One region of the Pseudomonas sp. TE3911 genome, then DNA from elsewhere that is predicted to be linked to it. Evidence: riboswitches for the same ligand, from Rfam matches in the RefSeq annotation. Region 1 holds a riboswitch; each other region holds the start of a gene.
The links. A riboswitch is a leader RNA that binds a small molecule or an ion and turns the genes downstream of it on or off. The one in region 1 is predicted to bind cobalamin.
Positions count from the first base shown of each region.

Region 2: linked by a shared signal. The riboswitch ahead of ACVWXD_RS05115 (ABC transporter substrate-binding protein) and the one ahead of cobW (cobalamin biosynthesis protein CobW) in region 1 are both predicted to bind cobalamin.
Region 3: linked by a shared signal. The riboswitch ahead of cobO (cob(I)yrinic acid a,c-diamide adenosyltransferase) and the one ahead of cobW (cobalamin biosynthesis protein CobW) in region 1 are both predicted to bind cobalamin.

Region 1 covers NZ_JBSSFP010000001.1:2,699,029-2,708,702, reverse strand. The annotation lists gene ACVWXD_RS12360 (fatty acid cis/trans isomerase) at 1-1,997, shown strand, start outside; gene nfuA (Fe-S biogenesis protein NfuA) at 2,910-3,494, shown strand; gene cobM (precorrin-4 C(11)-methyltransferase) at 3,743-4,489, opposite strand; gene ACVWXD_RS12345 (cobalamin biosynthesis protein) at 4,560-4,952, opposite strand; gene ACVWXD_RS12340 (CbtA family protein) at 4,949-5,653, opposite strand; gene ACVWXD_RS12335 (CbtB domain-containing protein) at 5,665-5,853, opposite strand; cobalamin riboswitch at 5,950-6,155, opposite strand; cobalamin riboswitch at 6,197-6,397, shown strand; gene cobW (cobalamin biosynthesis protein CobW) at 6,491-7,552, shown strand; gene cobN (cobaltochelatase subunit CobN) at 7,556-9,674, shown strand, end outside.
Region 2 covers NZ_JBSSFP010000001.1:1,102,480-1,112,153, reverse strand. The annotation lists gene ptrR (putrescine utilization regulator PtrR) at 1-200, opposite strand, end outside; gene ACVWXD_RS05120 (aldehyde dehydrogenase family protein) at 304-1,686, shown strand; cobalamin riboswitch at 1,939-2,132, shown strand; gene ACVWXD_RS05115 (ABC transporter substrate-binding protein) at 2,248-3,258, shown strand; gene ACVWXD_RS05110 (FecCD family ABC transporter permease) at 3,255-4,271, shown strand; gene ACVWXD_RS05105 (ABC transporter ATP-binding protein) at 4,268-5,032, shown strand; gene ACVWXD_RS05100 (GNAT family N-acetyltransferase) at 5,561-6,049, opposite strand; gene ACVWXD_RS05095 (N-acetyltransferase family protein) at 6,046-6,495, opposite strand; gene ACVWXD_RS05090 (LysR family transcriptional regulator) at 6,633-7,514, opposite strand; gene ACVWXD_RS05085 (alkene reductase) at 7,615-8,667, shown strand; gene ACVWXD_RS05080 (alpha/beta hydrolase fold domain-containing protein) at 8,757-9,674, opposite strand, start outside.
Region 3 covers NZ_JBSSFP010000001.1:788,541-798,214, reverse strand. The annotation lists gene cobC (alpha-ribazole phosphatase family protein) at 1-171, opposite strand, end outside; gene cobT (nicotinate-nucleotide--dimethylbenzimidazole phosphoribosyltransferase) at 168-1,223, opposite strand; gene cobU (bifunctional adenosylcobinamide kinase/adenosylcobinamide-phosphate guanylyltransferase) at 1,220-1,741, opposite strand; gene ACVWXD_RS03705 (cobyric acid synthase) at 1,899-3,350, opposite strand; gene cobD (threonine-phosphate decarboxylase CobD) at 3,347-4,336, opposite strand; gene cbiB (adenosylcobinamide-phosphate synthase CbiB) at 4,329-5,237, opposite strand; gene bluB (5,6-dimethylbenzimidazole synthase) at 5,234-5,884, opposite strand; gene ACVWXD_RS03685 (cobyrinate a,c-diamide synthase) at 5,881-7,188, opposite strand; gene cobO (cob(I)yrinic acid a,c-diamide adenosyltransferase) at 7,185-7,796, opposite strand; cobalamin riboswitch at 7,876-8,128, opposite strand; gene ACVWXD_RS03675 (PQQ-dependent sugar dehydrogenase) at 8,228-9,541, shown strand.

The sequences.
Region 1 (9,674 bases):
GCTTCTATTCGGTGCTGGACGCCCAGGGCAGCCAGGCCGCGTTGATGGCACGCATGCTGGAACTAGGGCACAACGCGCCGCTGCAGCCCAACGCCAAGCTGCCGGACGACATTGTGCTGGGCCTGAACCGCGAAAACATGTGCGCCACCCCCGGCGAATTCAATGCCTACGCAGGCAGTCATCCTAAGGAAGGCATGCCACTGGCGGTCACCGGCCTGACCGACCAGCAATACCAGACGCTGCAGCGCTGGCTGGCGTCCGGCGCGCCGATCGATGAGCAGGGCCTGGCACCGAGTGCCAAGGAAGCCTTGCAGGTGCAGCAGTGGGAAAACCTGCTCAACCAGCCCGGCGCCCGAGAAAGCCTGGTGGCCCGCTGGTTGTTCGAGCACTTGTTCCTAGCCCATATCTATTTCGAGAACGGCGAGCCGGGGCATTTCTTCCAGTGGGTGCGCTCGCGCACGCCGAGTGGGCAGCCCATCGACCTGATCAGCACCCGTCGCCCCAATGACGATCCGGGCACGCGGGTGTACTACCGTCTGTGGCCGGTGCAGGGCGTGATCGTGCACAAGACTCACATTACCTATCCGTTCAGCGCTGCCAAAATGGCGCGGATCAAAGCGCTGTTTTACACCGGTGATTGGCAGGTCAGCGCCTTGCCGGGTTACGGGCCTGGACGTCGCGCCAATCCGTTCGACACCTTCGAGGCAATCCCCGCCAAGGCGCGTTACCAGTTCATGCTGGATAACGCCGAGTACTTTGTACGCACCTTTATTCGTGGGCCGGTGTGCCGTGGGCAGATCGCCACGGATGTGATCCGCGACAACTTCTGGGCCCTGTTCCAGGACCCGGACCACGACCTGTACATCACCGATGCACGTTATCGCGGACAGGCCACGCCGTTGCTCGCCATGCCGGGGCAGAACGATGATGTAGGCAGCGTGTTGAGCCTGTGGCTGGCCTATCGCGACAAGCGCAACCAGTACGAAGCGCTGCGCCGGGACAGTTATGCCGATTTGCCGCCACCCAGTTGGTCGAGCCTGTGGGCGGGCAATGACAACGCCTTGCTGAGTATCTTCCGCCACTTTGACAGTGCGTCGGTCAACAAAGGCCTGATCGGCGAAGTGCCTCAGACGATGTGGCTGTTCGACTATCCGTTGCTGGAACGGACCTATTACCAGTTGGCGGTGAATTTCGATGTGTTTGGCAACGTCTCGCACCAGGCCCAGACTCGCCTTTACTTCGACTTGATCCGTAACGGTGCCGAGCAGAACTTCCTGCGCCTGATGCCGGCGGATTCTCGTGAAGACTTTATGGACGACTGGTACCAGAACAGCGGCAAGATCAAGTTGTGGCTGGATTACGAAGCCATTGATGACGATAAGCCGACAGGTTTGCACCTCAATGAACAGGATCCCAAGCGGGACTTTGCCAACCAGTTGATTGCCCGTTACGGCGATCTGAATGCGAGCCCGGACCCGATCAATCGCTGTTCTGGTGCTTATTGTTCGCGTGACGGTATTGAGCCTGCCTTGCAGGATGCTGAGCAGGCGCTTAGCCGGCTGACCTTGCGTCCGGCGGCTGGTCTTAAGGTGATAGATCAGTTGCCTGAGGCGACGATGTTGCGTGTTGAGACTGCCAGTGGGACGCGTGTGGTTTACAGCCTGCTGCGTAATAGGGCTCACAGTAATGTGGCGTTTTTGCTGGGTGAGGCGTACCGCTATCAGCCGGGGCTGGATACGGTGACTGTTTACCCTGGGGTGCTCAGTAGTTATCCGAACTTCATGTTCAATATTCCGGCGCAGGAAGTGTCTGTTTTTGTGGCGCAGATGGAGCAGGTCAAGGATGCCGCGCAGTTTGAGAAGATTGTGGATCGTTGGGGGGTGAGGCGTAGTCATCCGCTGTTTTGGCGGTATTTCCACGACTTGTCGGAGTATGTTCGGGAGACTACGCCGGTTGAGGCGGGGGTCCTGGATATGAATCGGTATGAGAATTTGTGAGTGGTTGGGGGGGGGGCGGGCATATCCGTTATTTGGGTCACGGCGGCTATGGGTTCCGCTCTTACAGCGGGTCACTTTTTGAAGAGCGCAAAAAGTAACCAAAAACGCTTCGCCCCAACACTCGGCACCTCGCCTAGGCTCGGTGTGCCCTCACTCCGGCTTGAATCCGTGGGCCGCCGCGATGGGCCATCCATGGCCCAGCGCGGCTAACCCGGCGTCCTGCCGGGTTACCCACGGATTCAAGCCTGCGTTCGGCCAGCGTGTTTGATGGGGCGCCCAAGATCACAATCAAAAGCGCAGATCAAAAGACCGCTGACTTCGTCAGCGAAAAGGATGTAAGGGCCAGATCAAAAGCAGAGCAAAAGCAGAGCAAAAGCAGAGCAAAAGCAGAGCAAAAGCAGGGCAAAAGCAGGCTGATACCTATCTGATACATGGAGATCAAAATGTGGGAGGGGGCTTGCTCCCGATGGCAGTGGGTCAGTTACAGATCTTTTCGCTGACACACCGCCATCGGGAGCAAGTCGAATCGTCGCACCGCCCCTCCCACATTTTTACCCGAGTACACAGACAAAAATCCGGTAGGCTCTAAAGCCGTCGCGCTCTAACTTTTGATCTGAAAGCGCCCCCCCAAAAAATCAATGTCGGATTACGGCCATGCCGCGCCTAGGCGAGGCACCGAGTGGTGGGGCAAGAGCCTTTTGGTTGCTTTTGGCGGGGCCGGCATTCCGGCTATTTTCAAAAGTGACCCGCCGTCAGGTCGGAACCAATTGTAGCCGCCACCTAAATAACGGATATACACCCCACATCCACACCACCACCCCGAAACCAAAGCCTAACCCGACAAAAACACTAGGACTTTGTACCTCCGTAATAATTTGGCGTAAACTCCGGGCAAGCCTGTGAGGAGTTTCCATGACTGCCATAACCATTACCGACGCCGCCCACGATTACCTGGCTGACCTGCTGTCCAAGCAGAACACCCCAGGCATCGGCATCCGCGTCTTTATCACCCAGCCCGGCACCCAGTACGCCGAGACCTGTATTGCTTACTGCAAACCCGGTGAAGAGAAACCTGAAGACACCGCCCTGGGGCTCAAAAGCTTCACCGCGTACATCGACCACTTCAGCGAAGCCTTCCTGGACGACGCGGTGGTGGACTATGCCACCGACCGTATGGGCGGCCAGTTGACCATCAAGGCGCCAAACGCCAAGGTGCCGAGCGTCAACGCCGACAGCCCGGTCAACGAGCGCATCAACTACTACCTGCAAACCGAGATCAACCCAGGGCTGGCCAGCCACGGCGGCCAGGTCAGCCTAATCGACGTGGTCGATGACGGTATCGCCGTGCTGAAGTTCGGCGGCGGCTGCCAGGGCTGCGGCCAGGCGGACGTGACCCTGCGTGAAGGCATCGAGCGCACCCTGCTGGAGCGCGTTCCGGAGCTCAAGGGCGTCCGTGACGTGACGGACCACACGCAGAAAGAAAACGCCTACTACTGAGTAAGGCGTTCACTGCGAACAGAAAAACGGCGCCCCGTGAGCGCCGTTTTTTTTGCTTTAAATTCAGAATCTTACGCAATAAACCTAACAACTAAGATTAACTGTGGGAGGGGGCTTGCTCCCGATAGCGGTAGCTCAGTTGCCCCATTGGAAGCTGACCCGCCGCTATCAGGAGCAAGATCCTCCCATATTTATCTGTATTTATTGATATTTATCAGTGGCTTATAGGGTCTTTATGAAGTGAATAATCAAGGTCGATAAAGGTGCGCATGCCCCGCCCGATACAGCGACGACTCACTGAAACTGTCACTCGCCAGCACCCGGCCCACCACAATCAACGCCGTACGCCGAAAACCTTTGGACGCGACTTTCTCGGCGATATCACTAAGGGTGCCCACTACCCAATCCTGATCCGGCCAAGTCGCGCGATGCACCACGGCGATCGGGCAATCCGCGCCATAGTGCGGCAGCAGTTCGGCGACGATTTTCTCCAGATGATTCACCCCCAGATGAATCGCCATGGTCGTACCGTGCTGCGCCAGGCTGTCGAAACCCTCACCGGCGGGCATGTTGGTTTTATCGGCATAACGGGTCAGGATCACGCTTTGGGCGATGTCTGGCAGGGTCAGCTCCGTCTCCAGTAACGCTGCGCAGGCCGCTACGGCGGTGACGCCAGGAATGATCTGGAATGGAATGCCCAATTCCCGCAAAAGGCGGATCTGCTCGCCGATCGCTCCGTAAAGGCTCGGATCCCCGGAGTGCACGCGCGCCACGTCCTGGCCTTTGGCGTGTGCGGTCTTGATCAAGTCGATGATCTGTTCAAGGTGCAGTTCGGCGCTGTTGACCACGTGTTCTGCCTGATGACCTTCCAATACCGCCGCAGGCACCAGCGAACCGGCATAAATGATCACCGGGCAACTACGGATCAGCCGCTGGCCTTTGACGGTAATCAATTCCGGGTCGCCGGGGCCGGCGCCGATGAAGTAGACGGTCATGGAGAATTCCTGTCAAAAAACGGGCGAGCATGAAGATTGCTCATGATCGGGGAGGGCGATTATCGGGGTTTTAACCGGCGCAGGCCAACGCAAAGGTGGCTTGGGCGGTTTTTTTGCGGGTGATGAGCAACTGGGCAGGCGCGCCGCCGAGCTGTTCAACAAGGGCCAGGGCGGCACTTTCGGCGATGCCGTAACACCCCGTGTGGGCGAACGCGACGTCGGACTTGTGGCTTAGCCGGTGTTCATAAATCGCCAGTTGCTCGGCGTTGAAGCACTCCAGCGGCAGGTTCAAGTGCCGTGCCAGAGCCAGTAAGCCTGGCTCGTCGTGTTTGCGGTCGATACTGGCCAGCGCGGTGATGCATTGGGGATCAATCCCTGCCTCGGCGAGAGCGGTATCAAACAGCGCCAGCAGGGTATGAACCTCACAACCCCGCTGGCAACCCAGGCCGACCACGTAGGTCATGCGGAGTATTGATCGTCGCGTTTGCGGCGGAACAGCCAGGCGCTGATCAGCCCCAGGGCCAGCCAGAATGCCACGTTGGTCAGTTGCGAAGCGATTTTGAACTGCGTTTCCAGGGCTTGCGGCGCGAGCATTGCGTGCACTTCCGGTTGCGGCGCGCCAATGACGTGCGGTACCGCGAGGATGGCAGCGCCCAGCACTTTCAGCAGCCAGTTGCGCCCGAACACGATCAGCGCAATCCCGGCAGCGGTGGAGGCCGCAGTGCCGATCCACCACGTCTGGCGCAGTGCCAGATCAGCGGCGGCGGTGCCCGGCAACTCGGGTGGCAGGCCCATCGTCGGCGCCAGCACGAAGGTTGCGTAACCGGCCAGGCCCCACAGCAGGCCCTGCGCCGTGCGGGTGGGGGCGCGCAATGTGTAGAGGCCGGCCAGCATCAGTGCAAAACCAACCGCCACCACCAAGTTGCCACCGGTGGTCGACAGCACGCGCTGCCAGCCATCTTCAGGCTCCCAGGCTTCGGCATCGTGGGTGTGGGCAGCAGCGCCGGCAGCGTGCTCATGCACCACTTCGGTTGCCGCCGGGGCTTTTTCAAAGGTTTCCGCCTGAAGAATCAGCGGGGCGACCCAAAAGCTTTGCAGCAGGGTCAGCAGCAGCGCGGCCAACAGGCCGGTGAAACCTGCGGTTTGCGCAATACGCTTGATCATGTCGGCAGGTCTCAGTGGCACGGGAACGCGGCGCTGTGGCGGGTATCGTGGGCAGCGTTGTGCACCGCCTCGATATGCGAGAAACCGGCGAAATACACCAGACACGCGCCGAGGATCGACGCGCCGATGGCGGCGGTCAGGCGTTGGCTCAAGGTAGAGGTGCTGCTGGCGGAGTGCGAAGTGCTGCTGATGATCGACATGGCGCGTCCCTTTCAGGTGTCTGGATGAAACGAGCGCATGAAAACCCCGCGAGCCAGGCACGCAGAGTTCCGAACAGCGCCCGCCCACCGCGGGTTTGTTATCTGATTTTTCGGGCCGGTCTCCGGGCTTGCGAGGGACACTGGGTCTATAAAGCATCGCCTTCCCATGCCTTACAGGCACAGTGGATCTGACGCTTCACTCGCTTACCGTTGCGGGGGCAGCACCGGACTGGTCATGGTAGCCATGATTTACCGGTTTCCCGTTTCACCCTGTGAAGGGCACCCGAAACAAGGCATGTAGGAAAGCATGCAGAGCGACGGTAGTCAAATTCACCGAGCCCCTGTAGCCTTGCACCTTCGAGGTTCTTCGGCCCAGGCCGAAGCTAAGAAGGGAACGCGGTTCAATCCGCGGCTGCCCCCGCAACTGTGAAGGGTTCATCCGACTGCCACGCCACTGCCATCAACGGCGGGAAGGCGCAGCCGGCGCCGGTCTAGCGACCCGCAAGCCCTAAGCCAGGAGACCTGCCTCGCAACCGATTTTCTAATTCAACCGGGCGGGGTGATCCGGTGACGAAATCCGCTTCTGCGCCGCGCCGCAGGGCCTATCGTCCCGTATGCCCGCCCCCAAGGGCATCCGATGAAAACACTGGCCAAACTCCCCGTCACTATCGTTACCGGCTTCCTCGGCTCGGGCAAAACCACCTTGCTGCGCCATATGCTCGACAACGCCCAGGGCCGTCGCATCGCCGTCATCGTCAATGAGTTCGGCGAGTTGGGCATTGATGGTGAAATCCTCAAGCAGTGCTCCATCGGTTGCACCGAAGAAGAAGCCAATGGCCGCGTGTACGAACTGGCCAACGGCTGCCTGTGCTGCACCGTGCAGGAAGAGTTCTTCCCGGTGATGCGCGAACTGGTCGCCCGTCGCGGCGACCTCGATCATATCCTCATCGAAACCTCGGGCCTGGCCCTGCCAAAACCGCTGGTGCAAGCCTTCCAGTGGCCGGAAATCCGCAGCGCCTGCACGGTTGACGCGGTGATCACCGTGGTCGACAGCCCGGCCGTGGCCGCCGGTACCTTTGCTGCGTTCCCCGATCAAGTGGACGCCCAGCGCAAACTCGACCCGAACCTGGACCATGAGTCGCCACTGCACGAGCTGTTCGCCGACCAATTGGCCAGCGCGGACCTGGTCATCCTCAACAAGGCCGATCTGATCAGCTCGGAAGACCTGGCCCGTGTGCGCCTGGAAGTCGCCGAAGAGCTGCCGCCAGCCGTCAAAATCATCGAAGCCAGCAGCGGTCGCGTGCCCCTGGACGTGTTGATTGGCCTGGGCGCCGGCTCCGAAGAGCATATCGACGGTCGTCATAGCCATCACGATCATCACCACGAAGGTGAAGACGATCACGACCACGATGCGTTTGATTCCATCTCCATCGACTTGCCCCAGGCCGACGAAGCGCTGCTGCTCGACGCATTGACTCAACTGGTCGTGCAACACGGCATCTTGCGTGTCAAAGGCTTCGCCGCGATCCCGAACAAGCCGATGCGCCTGTTGATCCAGGGCGTGGGCACCCGCTTTGACAAACACTTCGACCGCGCCTGGGGTGCTGACGAAGCACGCATCACGCGCCTGGTGCTGATCGGCCAGGACCTGGATGCGGTCGGCCTCGAAGCGCAACTGCGCGCCGCGCTCAGCGTTTAATCCATGCACCTGCTCAGGACTCAGCCCGGTGGTTTTGTCGCGGACGACAATATTGCCGACCTTGGACAAACCCCCGCCGAGCTGGTGATCCTGTGCAGCGGTGATTCCAGCCTGGCGCTGCTGGCCGAAGCGGCCCAGCAGTTGCCGGATGACTACCCGAGCCTGCGCCTGGCCAACCCGATGCAGGTGCAGAACCACGCTTCGGTCGACCTGTATGTCGATGAGGTGCTGCGCCACGCGAAGGTCATCCTGATTTCCCTGCACGGTGGCATCGGTTATTGGCGCTACGGCATCGAGCGCTTGGTGGAGTTGGCCGAGCGCGGTGTGCAGCTGATCCTGGTGCCGGGGGATGATCGCCCGGACCCGGAACTCAGCGGTCTCAGTACCGTCGGCGTCGAGGCGCGGGATCGCTTGTGGCAGTTTCTGCGCCAGGGCGGGCTGGGCAACGCGCTGGACTTTTATCGCTGCCTGGCCAGCGGCTATATGGGCCGCGACTACCCGTGGGCCGAGCCGCAAGCCTTGCCGCGTACGGCGATTTATCATCCCGGCAAAGCCAATGCTTGCCTGAGCGACTGGCAGGCAGATTGGCACGCCGACCATCCCGTGGCGGCGGTGCTGTTCTATCGCTCCCATTTGCAGGCGGCCAATACCGGTTTTATCGATGTGTTCTGCCAGCGCTTGCAGGCGGCGGGCCTCAACCCGTTGCCGATGGCGGTGGCCAGTTTGAAAGAGCCCGGCTGCCTCGCGGTGGTCGAGGATTTGCTGGATGACGTGCAGGCATCGGTGATTCTGAATACCACCGGTTTTGCCCAATCCAGCCCCGAAGCCCCGCATTTGCGGCCATTTCGCCGCAACATTCCGGTGATCCAGGCGATTTGCGCCCAGGACAACCAGCCCGGCTGGGAGGCCAGTGAACAAGGCCTGGGTCCGCGCGACCTGGCGATGCACATTGCCTTGCCGGAGCTGGACGGCCGCATTATCAGCCGGCCGATCAGCTTCAAAGACCTGGCCTGGCGCAGCGAACGCAGCCAGTCGGACGTGGTGTGCTACCGCGCAGCGCCCGAGCGTATGGATTTTGTCGCCGAGCTGGCGCGCCGTTGGGTCGAACTGGCGCGTGTGCCGAATGCGGATAAACGCATCGCGCTGATCCTTGCCAACTACCCGACCCGCGATGGCCGCATCGGCAACGGTGTGGGCCTGGACACCCCGGCGGCGGCGCTGAATATCCTGTGTGCGTTGCAAGCTGAAGGTTACCCGGTGCCAGCGGTACTGCCGGAAAGCGGCACCGCCTTGATCCACGACTTGCTGGGTGGCGTCACCAACGATCTGGACAGCCTCGACCTGCGCCCGTGCCATCAAAGCCTGGGCCTGGATGAGTACGAAGCGATGTTCAAGCGCCTGCCTGAAGCCAACCAGCGCGCCGTGCTGGAGCGCTGGGGCACGCCCCATAACGATCCGATGTTCCGCGATGGCCGCCTGATGGTCGCCGGCCTACGCCTGGGCCTGACGTTCGTCGGCATCCAGCCGGCGCGGGGTTACCAGGTGGACGCCAGTGCGGTGTACCACGACCCGGACCTGGTGCCGCCCCACGGCTATCTGGCGTTCTATTTCTGGTTACGCCACACCTATGGCGCCCATGGCGTCATCCATGTGGGCAAGCACGGTAATCTGGAATGGCTGCCAGGCAAGGGCGTGGGCCTGTCGGAACACTGCTGGCCTGACGCGATACTGGGGCCGCTGCCGAATATCTACCCCTTTATCGTCAACGACCCGGGCGAGGGCGCCCAGGCCAAGCGGCGCACCCAGGCAGTGATCATCGATCACCTGATGCCGCCGCTGACCCGCGCCGAAACCTACGGCCCGCTGCGTGACCTGGAGCTGTTGGCGGACGAGTATTACGAGGCCCAACTGCTCGACCCACGCCGTGCCCGTGAGCTGCAAAAAGACATCCTTAAGCTGGTGCGCGAAACCCGTATCGACCAGGAGCTTGAACTGGATGGCGACGCCGATGCGGCGATTTGGCTGCCGCGCCTGGACACCTACCTGTGTGATTTGAAGGAATCGCAGATCCGCGACGGCCTGCATATCTTCGGTGAATCGCCGCAAGGCCGTTTGCGCATTG
Region 2 (9,674 bases), 1.6 Mb from region 1:
TAACCGAGGAAATTCCAACCCGCCGGCGACAGGCGCAGTCGGCTCTTCTCGCGGATAAACAGCTCCACGCCCAGATCCTGCTCCAGTTGCTTGATCCGCGTGGTCAAGTTTGACGGCACCCGATGAATCAACTGCGCGGCGGCGCTGATGCTGCCTTGTTCGGCGACGGCCTTGAAGATTTCCAGTTGCACGAGATCCAATTCATTCTCCATTCGTGAACGTATTGCTTAATATTATTCAGTTTCCAGAAAAGATCCAGCCCCGTACGCTGACCTCCATTCCCAACGTACACAGGACGGTGCCATGAACGCGAACACCCACGCCTTATCGATCAACCCCGCCAACGGCCAAACCGTCGGCAACTATCCCTACGAAACAACAGCGCAGCTGGATGCCGCCCTCGACCGCGCCACCAGCGCCTTCCGCACCTGGCGCCGCCAGCCGGTGAGCCAGCGCGCCGAGCTGCTGTTAGCCCTGGCCGCCGCCTTGCGCGAGCAAGCCGAAGCCATGGCGCAGATGATCACTCTGGAAATGGGCAAACCCATCGCCCAGGCACGTGCCGAAGTCGAAAAATGCGCGCAACTGAGTGAATGGTACGCAGCCCAAGGCCCGGCCATGCTCGCCCCGGAACCGACCCTGGTCGACAACGGCACCGCCCACATCGAATACCGCCCGCTGGGCCCGATTCTCGCCGTAATGCCGTGGAACTTCCCTGTATGGCAGGTACTGCGCGGCGCCGTGCCAACCATGCTCGCCGGCAACACTTACGTGCTCAAACACGCGCCGAATGTGATGGGCAGCGCCTACCTGATCCAACAAGCGTTCCGTAAAGCCGGCTTTGCTGAAGGCTTATTCGAAGTGATCAACGTCACCCCCGAGGGCGTGTCCAAAGCCATCGCGGACCCACGTATTGCCGCCGTGACCCTCACCGGCAGCGTGCGCGCCGGCATCGCTATCGGCTCCCAGGCCGGTGCAGCGTTGAAAAAAAGCGTGCTGGAACTGGGCGGCTCCGACCCGTTCATCGTGCTCAACGACGCCGACCTCGACGCCGCCGTGCAAGCCGCGCTCATCGGCCGCTTCCAGAACAGTGGCCAAGTCTGCGCCGCCGCCAAGCGCTTGATCATCGAAGCCGGTGTTGTGGAAGCCTTCACGGCCAAGTTCGTCGAAGCCAGCCGTGCCCTGGTGATGGGCGATCCCACATCAGTTGCCACCTACATTGGCCCAATGGCCCGCTTCGACCTGCGCGACGAGTTGCACGGTCAGGTCCAGGCCACCCTGGAGGAAGGCGCGACCCTGTTGCTCGGCGGCCATAAAGTCACAGGCGACGGCAACTACTACGAGCCCACCGTACTCGCCAACGTCACCGACCAGATGACCTCGTTCAAACAGGAACTGTTCGGCCCCGTGGCCTCGATCATCACCGCCCGCGACGCCGACCACGCGGTGGCCCTGGCCAATGACAGCGAGTTCGGCCTCACCGCGAGCATCTTCACCACTGACGCAGCGAAAGCACGGGATATCGCCAATCAGCTGGAAACCGGCGGGATCTTCATCAACGCCTTCAGCGTCTCCGACCCACGGGTGGCGTTTGGCGGCGTGAAGAAAAGTGGATTCGGTCGCGAGCTGTCGCACTTCGGCGTTCGCGAGTTCTGCAATGCGCAGACGGTGTGGCTGGATCGAAAATAACCCCGGCTGCGCAGCGGGCCTTTCATGGCAGGTGGCCGTGTTGTGGTGAGCGATCTGATCGCGCATTTAGGCGGGATCAAGCAAAAAACGGATTGCGAAGCTACTGACGAACACACATTGGCCGCCTCCTTTTTGCGAGGCGCGAACGTCCTAGCGACTTTTTAACGATAGACCCCATCACTTGGCGCGACATCGAAGATCGCGCCACCGGCACGCAAACTGAAGCTCAGCCTCCCTCTGCGAGGCTGAATCAACTACCATAGCGCCGCCGGTTCCCCCATGGGACTAATAGGGAATTCGAAACGCCGCCCGCGGCGTCAATCGAAACTGCCCCCGCAACTTTAGGTGCCGAGCCTGCTCCTTAACGCCACTGGACCTCGTCCGGGAAGGCTGGAGCGTGGCGAAGACGCATCAGTCAGGAGACCTGCCGGCCCAGCACAATCACTAACCGGCGGGGTGTCCGGGAAGGACATCCTTGCCTGCCCGACCGGCAGCGTTCAAGGGCGTATTTCCGAGCCGTACTGCCCCTGCTTCACCTACGGTTCACACGGAGATCGCCCCATGCTGCCACGCGTTACTGCCCTGATCACCGGTCTGGGTTTCTGTGCCCTGGCTCAAGCGGCGCCCACTCACTACCCGCTGACGGTCCAAAACTGCGGCAGCGCCGTGACCTTCCCGCAAGCCCCCGCACGCAGCGTGACCATCGGCCAGGCCGCCACCGAAATGCTGTATGCCCTGGGCGTCGGCGACAAAGTGGTCGGCACCTCGCTGTGGTTCAACAGTGTGCTGCCCCAGTACCAGGCGCAGAACGACAAAATCGAACGCCTGGCCAACAACGAGCCAAGCTTTGAAGCCGTGATCGCCAAACGCCCGCAACTGGTGGCTGCCGAGCTGGAATGGGTGGTCGGCCCGCAAGGCGTGGTGGGCACCCGTGAGCAATTCCACGAGTTGAAGATCCCCACCTACCTGCTGCCTTCCGACTGCGAAGGCAAGGACAATCTGGTGGGCGCCGACGGCACGCGGCTAGAGCCGTTCCGCATCGAGACCCTCTACAAGAGCATCAGCCAACTGGCCGAGATTTTCGACGTGCAGGCGCGCGGCCAACAGCTGAACGACGACCTCAAGGCGCGCCTGGCCAAGTCCGTTGCCACGGCGCAGAGTAAAGGCCTCAAGCAAGCCAGCGCGCTGGTGTGGTTCTCCAGTTCCGAGATAGCCAGCGACCCGTACGTGGCGGGCCACAAGGGCATCCCCGAATTCATGCTCGAAACCCTCGGCCTGCACAACGTGGTGCAGTCCGATGAAGAGTGGCCCGCCGTTGGCTGGGAAACCATCGCCAAGGCCAACCCGACGTTCCTGGTGATCGCCCGCATGGACCGTCGCCGCTACCCTGCCGACGACCATGAAAAGAAACTCGCCTTCCTGCGCAGCGACCCGGTCACGCGCAACATGGACGCCGTCAAACACAACCGCATCATCATCCTCGACGCCCTGGCGTTGCAGGCCAGCCTCCGCACGTTCGATGGCCTTGAACAGCTGGCCGGCGCCATCGACGGCTACGACCTGCGCAAATGAGTAAAAGCGTGATCCGCACCCTGCTCGCCCTGACCCTGCTTTCAGCCGCCCTACTCGCGGGCGTGGCCATCGGCGAAACGTCCATCGATCCGCAGGTGGTGCTTCAAGTGCTCGCCAATAAGCTGTGGAACGCCGGCTATCTGCTCGATCCAATCGACGAAGGCGTGGTGTGGAACTACCGCCTGACGCGCGCCCTGGTCGCTGCCGCGTGCGGTGCGGGGCTGGCCACCTGTGGGGTGATCTTGCAGTCGTTGCTGCGCAACCCGCTGGCCGATCCCTATCTGCTGGGTATCAGCGCCGGCGCCTCCACCGGCGCGGTGTTGGTGGCGCTGATGGGCGTGGGCGGCGGGTTGATTTCACTGTCGGCCGGCGCGTTTGTCGGGGCCATGGCGGCGTTTGCCCTGGTGATCTTGCTCGCGCGGGCCAGCGGCTCTATGAGCGGTACCGGCCAGATCATCCTCGCGGGCATTGCCGGTTCGCAGATGTTCAATGCCCTGACCGCGTTTCTCATTACCAAGTCGGCCAGCTCCGAGCAGGCCCGCGGCATCATGTTCTGGCTGCTGGGCAACCTCAGCGGTGTGCGCTGGCCTTCGGTGTGGCTGGCGGTGCCGGTGGCGGTTGCCGGCTTGGCGGTGTGCTTGTGGCATCGGCGTGCGCTGGATGCGTTTACCTTCGGCAGTGACTCGGCGGCGTCCCTCGGCATTCCGGTGCGCCGCGTGCAATTTGTGCTGGTGGGCTGCGCGGCGTTGGTGACGGCGGTGATGGTGTCGATTGTCGGCTCCATTGGCTTTGTCGGCCTGGTGATCCCCCATGCGGTGCGCCTGTTGCTGGGCACCGGGCACTCGCGGTTGCTGCCAGCCAGCGCCTTGGGCGGCGCGCTGTTTTTGATCGCGGCGGATGTGCTGTCGCGCACCTTGATCAAAGGCCAAGTGATTCCTGTGGGCGTGGTCACTGCCCTGGTCGGCGCGCCGGTGTTCGCGTTGATCCTGATCGGGCGGAGGAATGCGCGATGAAAGTGCTCAGTTGTACGGGCCTGGGTTTCAAAGTGCGCGATGCCGAGTTGCTACGGGATATTCATCTTGAGGTGCAGTTGGGGGAAACCTTGGGGATTGTCGGCCCGAACGGCTCCGGTAAATCCACCTTGCTCAAACTGCTGGCGGGGTTGCGAACACCCGCCTCTGGTGAGGTAAGGCTTGGGGGCACCCGTTTGGGCGACCTGTCCCGCCGCGCCATCGCGCAACAGCTGGCAGTGGTGGAGCAACAGGCCGACACCGACGACGCCATCCGCGTATTCGACGCCGTGGCGTTGGGGCGCACGCCATGGTTGTCGGCGCTGAGCCCGTGGTCACGCGAGGACGACGCCATCGTGTGCCAGGCCCTGCACGATGTGGACGCCACCCACCTGAGCCAACGCGCCTGGCGCAGCCTCTCCGGCGGCGAACGCCAACGTGTGCACATCGCCCGCGCCTTGGCGCAACGGCCACAGATTCTGCTGTTGGATGAGCCGACCAATCACCTGGATATTCAACATCAACTGGCAATCTTGAAGGGTGTGCAAGGGTTACCGGTGACGACGCTGATCGCGCTGCATGACCTTAATCAGGCCCTGACCTGTGATCGATTGGCGGTGCTCGATCACGGACAATTGGTGGCGCTGGGCACACCGCTGGACGTGCTGACACCGCAGCGGTTGCAGGAGACGTTCGGTGTGCAGGGGCATTACCTGACGGACCCGTTTGATGGAGCGCAGATACTGCGGTTGCGTTCTAACTGAGGCGCTCGGTGAGCACCGCAGATGGACGTTAAGTGACCGATGAGCCTTTTGTGGTGAGCGGGCTTGCCCCGCGCTGGGCTGCGAAGCAGCCCCAATAAAGCCACCGCAATTTCGCAGAAAAACCGCAGTGCCTGGTTTTAGGGCTGCTGCGCAGCCCAGCGCGGGGCAAGCCCGCTCACCACAGAGAGCACTTTCAGCACATAAAGCTCTTCCTCCATAGCAAGTACTTTCACCACAGACAGCACTTCCACGCAGATGGGCGTTATGTGACCGATGAGCCTTTTGTGGTGAGCGGGCTTGCCCCGCGCTGGGCTGCGCAGCGGCCCCAATAAAGCCACCCCAATCTCTCAGAAAAACCGCAGTGCCTGGTTTTAGGGCCGCTGCGCAGCCCAGCGCGGGGCAAGCCCGCTCACTACAGAAAGCACTTTCACCAAAGGACACACGTTCAGCACAGGACGTACTTTCACCACAGGAAATACTTCCACCACAAGAAGCCCTCTGACCACAACGAGCGCGCTCACCGCAAACCTATAAACTCCGCTGCATATGCGTCGTCTGCCACACCGGGTCGGCCTCGACATCCACAATCTCAAACCCCTGCCGTACCCAAAAATCAATCGCCCCAGGCAGGAATGGGTGGGTATGCAGATACACCACGTCCACGCCGTCCGCCCGCGCCCTGCCCTCCAACGCGCGGTATAACTCCCCCGCCAGACCGAAGCGGCGAAAGGCCGGAAGGACGAACAGGCGCACCACTTCCACAGTCTTGCGGCCTTGGTAATTCAATTGGGGGAAACGATCGTCGTAGGGCAAATAACCGATGGCGGCGATGATCTGGTGGTCCTGGCGAGCGATCAGGAAGTGCCCATCGCCGTGAAGGTAAGTGGCCTCGAATTGCGCCAGGTCGGCGGGCATGCTGGTATCGCTGAGCTTGGGGAACAGCTCGGCACGGGCTGCCAGGACGAAGGCCAGAACCTCTGGAATGTCGGCAACCGTGACCGTCTGGATATTGATCATTCACTCACCCGCTCGTACCGCAAATACCCGTTGGCCGCTGTTCCCACACACACGAACCCAGCCGCCTCATACATTAACCGGGCCGGGTTGTCCGCCCGCACGCACAAGCTCAACCGCGCATAACCAGCCTGCCCCGCCGCCGCCCGGTAGGCCTCCAGCAATGCACGCCCAATACCCTTGCGCCGATATGCCTCGCCGACGTTGATTGTGCACAACTCGGCAAGACCGTCCTCGGGCATCCACATCGAATAACCGGCGAACTGTCCGTCGAGCATGGCCACCGTCAATCGCTCAACGTTGTTGACCCAACGTGTGAGGTGCCGTTCCAACTGATCTTGCCAGGCCACTTCGTGTGCAGGCTCCCAACGCTGGATATATCCCCGCTCACCCCGGTAAACCGCGGGCAGGTCGGTGATCCTGGCCGGCCGTAGCGTCAGCTCGTTCACTCAAGCAACTTGCAGAATGAAGTGCCCTTCAGGGCTGCAGGCGGACAGGCAGGATGGGGCTGAGCGCTTGAGGCCGGGTTGAAGAAGCTCATGTACATCCCTTCGTTTGAGTGGGAGGCGAAAGGTTACCCGGCCAGTCATGCATCCTCCAGCTTGTCGCGCAAAAACTCGATAAACCGCTGGGTCTTCGCGGGCAGCAGCCGCGTTTCGGTCAGGGCATAAACTGAAACCGACGAGCCATGCCAGTCGGGCAGTACTCTGCACAGTGTCCCGCTGACCACATCCTGCTCGGCAATGCCTTCGGGCAGCAGCGCAATCCCCAGGTTCAACGCGGCCAGGCGTCTGAGCATGCCCACGCTGTTGAGCTCAAACCGCCCGCTCACGTCGACGTCCACCTTCTCCGACCCCGACTCTAAGACCCATCGATGCGCCCTTGACCCGCGCATGCGCAAACATTCGTGATGCGCCAGATCTGCTGGCTGAGCTGGCAGTCCGGCGCGTTCCAGGTACTGGGGCGAGGCGTAAAACGCTCGCCGCATATTCGCGAGTTTGCGCGCGATCAGGTGGGAATTGGCGGGCTCGCCCATGCGAATGACCACGTCCACTGGATCGCTGATCAAGTCGACCTGGCGCGGCGTTAAGTCGAGTTCGAACGTGATGTCCGGATACAACCGGGAAAACTCGGCAATCAACGGCGCCAGGTAGACCATCGCGAAATCCACCGGCAACGAAGCGCGCAGCACGCCGTTGGGTTGGGCGAGCATTTCGCCGAGTTGTTCATGGGCCAGCCGGGCCTCGTCGACGATGCGCTTGCACCGCTCAAAGTACAACTGACCCGCCTCAGTGGGCTCGATCTTGCGCGTAGTGCGGTGCAACAGCCGCAGGCCGATACCTTTTTCCAATTCGCTGATGCGCCGGGACAGCGTCGAGTTCGGCATGCCCAGGCTTTCGGCCGCGCGACTGAAACTGCGTGCCTTCACCACCTCGACAAACAGCGCCATATCGTTGAGAAATTCCACAGCATTATCCCATCAGTGGATTAGTCATTTCGTATTTCAGACATTTATCCCGAAATCGGATTGATCAATCATAACCCCATCACTGATGAGGAACACCGCCATGAATGCTCTTTTCTCTCCCCTTTCCCTTGGTCGCTACACCCTCGCCAACCGCCTGATCATGGCGCCGATGACACGCTCGCGCGCCAACGACGCCGGTGTGCCTTCCGACCTTGTGACCACCTACTACGCCCAACGCGCCACCGCCGGTTTGATCATCTCGGAAGGCGTATTTCCCGACGCGTCGGGCAAAGGCTACGTCCGCACTCCAGGTATCGAAACCGCCGAACACGTGGCCGCCTGGAAATCTGTCACCCAAGCCGTGCACGCCCAGGGCGGGCACATCTTCATGCAACTGATGCATTGCGGGCGAGTCTCTCACCCTTCACTGCTGCCCGACGGCGCGCTGCCGCTGGCCCCTTCTGCGATCAAACCGGCGGGCCAGACCTGGACCGCGAACGGCCTGCAGGATTTCGTCACGCCCCATGCTTTGAGCGTCACGCAGATCGGTGGCGTGGTCGACAGCTACCGTCATGCCGCACGCCGGGCAATCGAGGCAGGCTTTGACGGGGTGGAGTTGCACGCCGCCTCCGGTTACCTGCCCGAGCAATTCCTCTCCAGCAGCAGCAACCAACGCGAAGATCAGTACGGTGGTTCGGTGGAAAACCGTAGCCGCTTCGTAATGCAAGTGCTCGCCGCAATGGTCGATGAAGTAGGCAGTGATCGCGTGGGCATCAAAATTTCCCCGGAGATGAACTTCAACGACATCAGCGATGCCAACCCGCAGGAAACCTTCACCTACCTGGTCAAGCAACTGCGCGAGCTGAAACTGGCCTACTTGCATGTGGCACTGTTCGGGGCGAGCTTCGACTATCACGCTGCGTTGCGAGAATTGTTCGAGGGCCGCTACCTGATCGGAGGCGGCCTTACACGGGACAGCGCCGACACCTTGATCGCCGAGGGCAAAGCCGATGCGGCGGTGTTCGGCGGCGCGTTCCTGGCCAATCCGGACCTGCCCGCGCGCTTTCTCAGTGGTGCCGCTTTGAATGTGCCCGACAAAGACACCTTCTACACGCCAGGTGCCGAGGGTTACATCGACTACCCAGCACTCTGAAGCGTAGAACCTTCAGCCACTTGTCTGATACGGGACGGTTGGTGAATGGGGGTCCAGTTGTGGTGAGCAGGGCTGCCCCACCAAAACACCTATTCACCACTGATCCTCGTCGAGATCCACCGTCGGCTATACGCCAACACCGCCTCGCCCATCGCCACTGGAAAATGGATAAATCCATGGGCCGACTCCGGCAGCAGATGGGCCTCTGCCTGTGGCCACCGTTCAGCGATTAACAGTGTGTCGTCTTTGAGCGGGTCCAACTCACCCACAAACATCAACGCCGGTGGCAGGCCGTCGAAGTCGCCATACAGCGGCGACAACGGCGCCTGTCTGCGCTCGTCATCGCTGAGACCTGGCGTCAGCATGCGCAGCGCATCGACCATTCCTGGTCCGTCCAGCAACAAGGTCTCAGGCCCGGCGTTGCGCACACTCGGCGTACCGGTCAAATCGTAAACACCGTAATACAGCACCGCGCCGCTCACACGCTGGAGCAACTCCGGCCATTGCTTGAGCGCCAACAACGTCGCCGCCGCAAGGTGCCCGCCGGCCGATTCGCCGACGACGAAGACCGGCAGCTGTTTGAACTCATCCTCACAGAGCAACCAGCGCGCCGCCGCCAGGCAATCCTCCATCAGCCCTTCCACCGGCGTATCCACCGCCAGCCGGTAATCCACCGACACCACCGCCACGTCGCATGCGTTAACCATGCCGAGGTTAAGATCGTCGTCCATCTGCGCATTGCCAATCACCCAGCCGCCGCCGTGGATATCCAGCACCACGCCTTTAGGCTTGCCGACTGGCCGCAGGATGCGTACGGGGACGTTGTCGACAATTTTGCACTGCGCCGCGGGGGCCTTCTTAAGGGTTTGGCTGACGCGCAACAACCCCTGGATCAAACGCGGCGTCACGCGGTTACGGATCTTGAAGCGCGGCATCCAGGCGAGCTTTTGATTGAAGCGGCGCATCTGGGCCAAATCCGACTCGCTGGCCGGCCAAGGTTGGTGGGC
Region 3 (9,674 bases), 1.9 Mb from region 1:
CGCGCAGCGTTGCAGCGGCGAACTGATGAGCCGGTCCCAAGGCCCCTGCGCTATGACGGCGGCGCGCATCTGCTCCCAGCCTTTGGCGGTCAAGGCGTCATCCAGGCTGCCACGCAGGCCGCCGCCCAGCTCGGTTTCGCCGTGGCGCAGCAGGTCCAGGTGCAAAATCATGCCGGACGGTCTGCCACGGCCGCTTCAGCAAAGGTCGCCATCTGCCCGTGCAGCGCACACGCCAGGCGCAACAACGGTACCGCCAACGCGGCGCCGCTGCCTTCGCCCAGGCGCAAGCCGAGTTCGAGCAACGGTTGAGCATCAAGGCTTTGCAGCACATGACGATGACCCGGCTCAGCGCCCCGATGGCCGAACAACAGCCAATCGCGGCAGTCCGGATTCAGACGCGTGGCCACCAGTGCGGCGACCGTGCAGATAAACCCATCCACCAGCACCACCACGCCTTCTTGGGCGCACGCCAGATAAGCTCCCACCAACGCAGCAATCTCAAAGCCGCCCAGGTTGAACAGGGTGTGCAGTGCGTCACCACGCTGCCCGCCATGCAACGCCAATGCGCGTTCGATCACGGCAACCTTGTGGCTCACCCCTTCAGCGTTCAACCCTGTACCCGGGCCGGTCAGATCGCTGACGCGGCAATCGAGCAACGCGCACGCCAACGCACTGGCAGCGGTGGTGTTGCCGATGCCCATTTCGCCGCCGATAAACAACTGCGCACCGCTTTCACGGGCACGCAGCACGCTATCGCGACCCGCTTGCAATGCCAATTGCCCCTGAGCCACGGTCATTGCCGGGCCCTTGACGAAGTTGGCGGTGCCCGTGCCGATATTCAGGTGACGCACGCCCGGCAGGCTCAGCGACGGGTTCACCGTACCGAGGTCGACCACCTCCAACTGCCCATCCAATTGCCGCGCCAGTACGCTGATGGCCGCACCACCGGTGACAAAGTTATGCAGCATCTGCCCGGTCACTTCCTGGGGATACGCCGACACACCTTCGGCAACCACGCCGTGATCCCCGGCAAAAATCGCAATCCACACGTGATCAACCGACGGTTTGACCTGGCCCTGCAAGCCAGCCAATTGCACGGCCAGCGCTTCCAACTGACCGAGGGAACCGGTCGGCTTGGTCAATTGCTGCTGGCGCGCCAGGGCCTGTTCGTACGCCGAGGCGTTAATCGCCTTACAAGGGTTGAGCCACCAGGTGTCAGTCATAACGCAATACCTTTCAAAGTCAGGGGCAGGCCGGCAACCGTCAGGACAACACGCTGACACCGCTCGGCCAAAGCTTGATGCAGCCAACCGGCTTCATCCACATAGCGGCGAGTCAATTCGCCCAGCGGCACGACACCCATTCCGGTCTCGTTGCTGACAAAAATGATTTCCCCCGGCAGCGTGGCCAGGGTTTCCAGCAATTGATCGCGCTCAAACGCCAAGCGCTCTGCGTCTTCGAGCATCAGCAGATTGGTCAGCCACAGGGTCAGGCAATCCACCAGCAAGCAGCGACCGGGTGCGGCGTTTTCGCGTAGCACACGCGCCAGCTCGACAGGCTCTTCGATCAAACCCCAATGATCAGGGCGACGCTCGCGATGCGAGGCAACGCGGGCATTCATCTCGCCGTCAAGCGGCTGACTGGTGGCGATATAGATGACGGGCAAAGCGCTGTCGCTGGCGAGCTTTTCGGCCAGGCGGCTTTTACCGGAACGAGCGCCGCCTAAAATCAGTTGAAGCATGAGACACCCCCTACCCACCCACCCATCCACGATGCGAAGCGAGTCGTTTTTGATCCTGCTTTTGATCTGAAGTCGCCCCGTAAACCACGCTGGCCGAACGCAGGAATGGATATGTACACCGAAAGCCCCCTCCCACCTTTGAACCGTGTGTACACCATTAAATCCCACACAGTTTGCGCAACAAATCGGTGTCCAAATGGTTCTCCACCAGATCGGCCAGGCGTTCGATATCGCGCTCGCGCAGGGCGTGGTAGTCCACCTCCTGCACATCCTGCAACCCTGCCCAACGCAGCAACGCACTGCAGGCCGCCGGGGTCTCGAACAAGCCATGCAGATACGTGCCGAGAATCTGCCCGTCAGCACTTTGCGCGCCGTCACTGCGACCGTCCTCCAGCAGCACGGCGGCGTTCGACAGGGCAGCGCCACACGTCACACCCGCATGAATCTCGTACCCTCTGACCTCAGCATCCTCCAGCAACAACCGCCCCCGCACATTGCGCAGTTGCTTCTCTTCTTCCAAAGTCGTGCTGAACGCCAACAACCCCAACCCGTCACTGGAACCCGCCGCTCCTTCCAGCCCCAATGGGTCATGCACCTGCTCGCCCAGCATCTGCAACCCGCCGCAAATCCCCAGCACCTTGCCGCCATACCGCAAATGCCGTGCTACGGCGGTATCCCAGCCATTGGCACGCAGATACGCCAAATCACTGCGCACGCTTTTCGAGCCCGGCAGGATGATCAGGTCGGCGGCAGGAATCGACCGGCCCGGACCGACAAACTGCAAATCCACCTGAGGATGCAGGCGCAGTGGGTCAAAATCCGTGTGATTGCTGATGCGCGGCAATACCGGCACCACCACCTTGAGCACCTGCGCCGCCTTGTCGATCTGACGCTGGTCGATGCCGTCTTCAGCCTCCAAGTGCAAATCCATCACGTAGGGCAAAACCCCCACTACCGGTTTGCCAGTGCGTGCTTGCAGCCAATCCAAACCGGGTTGCAACAGCGCGATATCGCCGCGAAAACGGTTGATGACGAAGCCCTTGACCCGCTCTTGTTCGGTGGGCGAAAGCAATTCCAAGGTGCCGACCAGATGGGCAAACACACCGCCGCGATTGATGTCGGCGATCAGCAACACTGGGCAGTCAACGGCTTCGGCGAAGCCCATGTTGGCAATGTCATTGGCGCGCAGGTTGATCTCCGCCGGGGAGCCTGCGCCTTCCACCATCACCACCGGATAGGCTTCGCTCAACCGTGCGTGGGAGGCCAGCACTGCCTGCATGGCGATGGCTTTGTAGTCGTGATAGGCCACGGCGTTCATGGTGGTCACGGCGCGGCCGTGGATGATCACTTGGGAACCGGTGTCGCTGTTGGGTTTGAGCAACACCGGGTTCATGTCAGTGTGGGGCGCCAGATTAGCTGCCTGGGCCTGCACCGCCTGGGCGCGGCCGATCTCGCCGCCTTCGGCCGTCACGGCACTGTTGAGCGCCATGTTCTGCGGCTTGAACGGCACCACTGCGACGCCCTGGCGCACCAGCCAGCGGCACAGCGCGGTCACCAGCGTACTTTTGCCGGCGTCGGACGTGGTGCCTTGCACCATCAGCGTACTCATGAAGCATCCTTATAGGCGGCCAGTGCGGCGTCGAGGCGCAACCAATCGGCCTCGGTGTCGGGCAGGCCGAAGCGCAGGCTGCTGTCGTGGACGAACAGGCGCAGCAGGATGCCGCGCTGGGCCATGAATTCGTGCATGCGTTCGGCGTGCGGGGTGATCAGCCATTGGAACAACGCGCAGCCGCCCTGAGGCTGAAATCCGTGGCGCTCAAGCAGCGTGAACAATCGCTCGCCAGCCTCGACGCAACGCGCCCGCTGACGGGTATGCCCGGCAGTGTCGCGCAGGCACACTTGCCCCAACACGCGTGTCGGTCCGCTGACGGCCCAAGGCCCGACCTGTTCAGCGAGCAACTTGAGCAACTTGCGTTCGGCCAGCACAAATCCCAGACGCACGCCGGCCAGGCCGAAGAACTTGCCGAACGAGCGCAACACAATCAGACCGACCTGATGAGCCTGGCCTGCCAAACTCAACTCCGGCGTCACGTCCATAAACGCTTCGTCCACCACCAGCCAGCCGCCGCGCTGGGCCAGCCGTGTGTGCCAGTCCAGCAGGCGCTGGGGAGTCAGGCTCTGGCCTGTAGGATTGTTGGGATTGACCACCACCAAAACGTCGAGGCTATCGAGGAAGAAGTCGACTTCCTGTTCCTGCACCTCGCGCACCACATACCCGGCGCGGCGCCAGGCTTCGGCATGCTCGGCATAGCAAGGCGACAGCACGCCGACTTTGCCGGATCGGCGCAGGCGCGGCAGCAACTGGATCGCCGCCTGGGAACCGGGCACCGGCAATAAATGCGCGGCCCCGTAGTACTCGCTGGCAGCCTGTTCCAAGCCGTCGTCGGTCTCTGGCAATCGTGCCCAGGCACGCAGCGGGATCGGCGGGATCGGCCAGGGCCAAGGCGCGAGACCGCTGGACAGGTCAAGCCAGTCGGCCTCGGCAATCCCGTATTGAATGGATGCTTTACGCAGTCGGCCACCGTGTTCAAGCATAGAATTGCGCCCCCGCACATAGGATCAGCAGCCACAACCATACGCCGCGCTGCACCAGTTGCCAGCCTCGGTCGATGGAGTCGGCATCCGCCGCCGGGCCTTCGCCCAATGGCGGACGCTGGTGTACTTCGCCGTGATAAATCGCAGCACCACCCAATTCAACACCCAAGGCGCCTGCGCCGGCAGCCATCACCGGCCCGGCGTTGGGGCTGTCCCAGGTCGGGCCCTGGGTGCGCCAGCATTTGAGGGCCAGGCGGGTTTTGCCGAGCACGGCGTAGGTCAAGGCCACCAGGCGTGCCGGAATGTAGTTGAGCACGTCGTCGATTTTCGCTGCGGCCCAGCCGAAGCGCTCGAAGCGCTCGTTGCGATAGCCCCACATGGCATCAAGGGTGTTGCTCAATCGGTAGAGCACCACGCCCGGTACGCCAGCGACCACGAACCAGAACAGCGCGGCGAATATCGCATCGCTGCCGTTTTCCAATACCGATTCGGTGGCGGCGCGGGCGACTTCGGTGCGATCCAGCTCGCTGGTCTGGCGGCTCACCAGGTAACTCACCCGCGTGCGGGCTTCATCCAGGTCATCGCTGCGCAACGCCTGGGCCACCGGCATCACATGCTCGCCGAGGCTGCGCATACCGAGGGCGCAGTACAACGCCAGAATCTCCAACACCCAGCCGATATAAGGCGCCCACGACAACGCGGTGGCCAGCAGCGTCAACGGCACCACGGCGATAAACCACGCCGTCACACCGTGACTGCGCCAGCCACGGCCGCCACTGTTGAAACGTTGCTCGATGCGCCCGGCAAAATTGCCGAACGCCACCAGCGGATGCCAGCGCCTGGGCTCGCCCAGTAGCGCATCCAACGCCACTGCAGCGACACACAGCAAGGCCACACTCATTGACTTACTCTCCACGTATTCTCAAACAACATGTCACTCAGCGGACGCGGTTCGGTCCAGCCTTCGAGCTGCAACATCGGTGCCGGATAGAACTCGACGACCGGCCCCAGGCACAACACAGCCAGAGGTTTTGCGCCGGGCGGCAGGCCCAGCAAATCGGCCAGGGCCTGGGGCTCAAACAACGAGACCCAGCCCATGCCAAGGCCTTCCACGCGAGCGGCCAGCCACAGATTCTGGATCGCGCAGGACAGCGAGGCCATGTCCATCTCCGGCAAGGTGCGCCGGCCGAAAATATGGCGCTCGCGATCATCCATCAATGCCGCCACCAGTACTTCGGCACAGTCATTGATGCCTTCGACCTTAAGCCTCATGAACTCATCGGTGCGCTCGCCAAGGGCCTCGGCTGTGCGCACGCGCTCTTCTTCCACCAGTTGCTGGATCTGCCCGCGCAGGTGGCGGTCGCTGATGCGGATAAAACGCCAGGGCTGCATGAGGCCGACACTCGGCGCCTGATGCGCGGCCTGAAGCAGGCGGTGGAGCAATTCAGGGGCGACAGTGCCACCGCTGAAGTGACGCATGTCGCGGCGTTCGGCAATGGCGCGGTAAACGGCATCGCGGTCGGCCTGGGGGAAGGCGTTGTCAGTCATGGCGCTATCGTGGGTAAAAACAATGCGGCCACAGCAGCCGGATTCGACGGAAAGTAGAAGTGCACGTAAGAGGCCGTCATCCGCCCCTGTCGGTAGACCGCTTCGGCCCCGCGCCCACCATTGGGGCTCAAACCACGGGCAATCGGTTGCCATTCGGTGCTGGTCAGGGAGTGGTGATAGGTATGGCCGCGCAGTACGCCTTCCGGCAATTCGACGCTTTGCAGCGCCAGGGCCGCCAGTTTCTTTTGCATCACTGCATCACCCTGCAACAGGCCGAGCAGTTCGGCGCGGTTGCCGTCGACGTCGGTGAGGGAGTTCAGCAGGTAGAGCATGCCGCCACACTCAGCGAGCAACGGCTTACCCGCCGCATGGTGAGCACGGATGGCGTCGAGCATCGGAGTATTTTCCGACAACGCCTGGTGGTGCAGTTCCGGGTAGCCACCAGGCAGATACAGACTGTCGGCGTCAGGTAATTCGCGATCGTGGATCGGGGAGAAAAATGTCAGCTCAGCGCCCATCGCCCGCAACAGGTCAAGACTGGCGCCGTAGGTGAAGGCGAAGGCTTCGTCGCGGGCCACGGCAATGCGGACACCGGCCAACAACGGCTCAGCTTCGATCACTTCAGGCGCGGCGAAGGTCACGGGCGGCGGTAAAGCGACTTCGCAACTGCTGCCCAAGGCTTGGGCGGCGGCGTCCAGGCGTGCATCGAGGTCATTCAGTTCGCTGGCTTGAACCAGGCCCAGATGACGGCTCGGCAGCTCGATTCCCGTCTCGCGGGACAGCGCGCCGTACCAGCGCAGGCCTTCAGTGAGGCTACCTTCGAGCAATTGCGCATGACGCAACGTGCCGACGCGGTTGGCCAACACGCCCGCGAACGGTAGATCCGGCTGGTAGCGCGCAAGGCCTAGCGCCAGAGCACCAAAGGTTTGGGCCATGGCGGTGCCATCAATCACGCCCAGCACCGGCACGCCGAAGTGCCGCGCCAGGTCGGCACTGGAGGGCGTGCCGTCGAACAGACCCATCACGCCTTCGATCAGGATCAGGTCGGCCTCCCCCGCCGCTTCCCACAGCAGGCGGCGACTTTCCTGCTCGCCCACCATCCACATATCCAATTGATACACCGGCGCACCGCTGGCGCGTTCGTGGATCATCGGGTCCAGAAAGTCCGGACCGCATTTGAACACGCGCACCCTACGTCCCAGATTGCGGTGCAAACGGGCCAGGGCGGCGGTGACGGTAGTTTTGCCTTGGCCGGACGCCGGTGCGGCGATCAATACGGCCGGGCAATGACGGGGCTGATTCAAAGTTCGACGCCCTTCTGTGCCTTGATACCGGCCTGGAATGCGTGTTTGAGCATGCCCATTTCGGTGACGGTGTCGCCCATCTCGATCAGCTCCGGCTTAGCGCCACGGCCAGTGACCACCACGTGTTGCATCGGCGGGCGGGCTTGCAGGTCGCTGAGCACTTGGTCCAGGTCGAGGTAGCCGTGCTTGAGGGCTATGTTCAGCTCGTCCAGCACCACCAGGCCGATGGTTGGGTCTTGCAGCAGTTCGCGGGATACCGCCCAGGCTGCCTCGGCGGCGGCGATATCGCGCTGGCGGTCCTGGGTTTCCCAGGTAAAGCCTTCGCCCATGACGTGGAAACGCACTTGCTCGGGGAAGCGGCGGAAAAACAACTCTTCGCCAGTGCTGTTACGCCCCTTGATGAACTGCACCACACCGCATTGCATCCCATGGCCCATGGCGCGAGCGAGCATCCCAAACGCCGAGCTGCTCTTGCCTTTGCCGTTGCCGGTGAGTACCAGCAGCAAGCCGCATTCGTTAGGGGAGTTGGCGATGCGCTCGTCGATCACGGCTTTTTTGCGCAGCATGCGCGCCAAGTGGCGTTCGTCGCGGTCGGGGGTATCGGTCATGGCAGCTCTCCGTTGGGGCTGGACAAAAACGGCGGGCAGGAAAAAGAAAAAACAGACAGCCAAGCATCGCCCACCGTGATGCTGTTGGATGATCCAGGCCGGTCTCCGGGCTCATGAGTGGCGCAGCTCTTGTAGAGAGCAAGCAGGCCAACGCTGCGCCTTCCCATATCGCACGCGATACAGTGGCAAAAGCAGCGTCTTGACTCATTTACCGTTGCGGGGGCAGCGCCGGAATTGCGGCGGCGCTGTGTACAAGCGCGCTCACTCACCGGCTTCCCTGTTTCACTCTGTCGACCCACGGGTCACAGAGCACCTGGAACAAGCGGCGAAGGTTAGTGGGTTGGGGGTGGAGCGTCAATGAAAGCTAGTCGAGTACTTGAACCATCGCACCACCGCCCTCCTCTACCCTTACAGGTATCAAGGAGAACACCATGCATAAAACCAGACTCGCCCTGTTAATCATGCTTGCCGGCACCCTCGCGGCGTGCGGAGAAAGCTCAACCCTGAAGGTTTCCGACGGCACCGGCCCCTCGCCCCGACTGCCGGAACCGAACAAAACGCTGATCCCTACCGTCAACATCGCTCCAGCCATCGGCTGGCCAGATGGCGCGAAGCCAACGGCAGCCCCCGGCACCCAAGTGGCCGCGTTCGCCGAGGGCCTCGACCACCCGCGCTGGCTGTATGTGTTGCCCAATGGCGATGTGCTGGTGGCGGAAACCAACGCACCGCCCAAACCGGATGACGCCAAGGGCATACGCGGCTGGGTCATGGAGAAGGTCATGGGACGTGCCGGCGCCGGGGTGCCGAGCCCGAACCGTATCACTCTATTGCGCGATGCCGACCACGACGGCGTCGCCGAAACACGTACGGTGTTCCTGGAAAACCTCAATTCGCCGTTCGGTATGACCCTGGTCGGAAACGACCTGTATGTGGCCGACTCGGACAAGCTGCTGCGTTTCCCCTATCAGCCAGGCGAAACTGCCATCAAGGCCCAAGGCTCCAAGGTGGTCGACTTGCCAGGCGGTCCGCTGAACCATCACTGGACGAAAAACGTGGTGGCCAGCAAGGATGGCAGCAAGCTGTACGTGAGCGTCGGCTCAAACAGCAATGTCGGTGAAAACGGCCTGGAGGCGGAACAGGGGCGTGCCGCGATCTGGGAAGTCGACCGCGCCAGCGGCCAGCACCGTATTTTCGCCTCCGGCCTGCGCAACCCCAATGGTATGGCTTGGGAACCGCAGAGCGGCAAGCTGTGGACAGCGGTGAACGAGCGCGACGAGATCGGCAGCGACCTGGTGCCGGACTACATCACCTCGGTCAAGGACGGCGGTTTCTATGGCTGGCCGTTCAGCTATTACGGCCAGCATGTGGATGTGCGCGTCACGCCGCAGAACCCGGACCTGGTCGCCAAGGCCATTGCGCCGGACTACGCCGTAGGGCCGCACACCGCTTCTTTGGGCCTGACGTTCGCCGAGGGCAGCAAACTCCCGGCGCCGTTCAGCAACGGCGCATTCATCGGCCAGCATGGCTCGTGGAATCGCAAGCCGCACAGCGGCTACAAGGTGATTTTCGTGCCATTCGAGGCAGGCCAGCCTAAAGGTCAGCCGGTGGACGTGCTGACCGGCTTCCTCGATAAAGATGAGAAAGCCATGGGCCGCCCAGTGGGCGTGGTGATTGATCAGCAAGGGGACTTGCTGGTGGCGGATGACGTGGGGAACAAGGTATGGCGGGTGTCGGCGGCCAAATAAACGCCCCCAGAAGCATCACAAAACCAATGTGGGAGGGGGCTTGCTCCCGATAGCAGTGGGTCAGGCACAGATACTGTGACTGATACTTCGCTATCGGGGGCAAGCCCCCTCCCACATTTAGTTAGGTATTGGG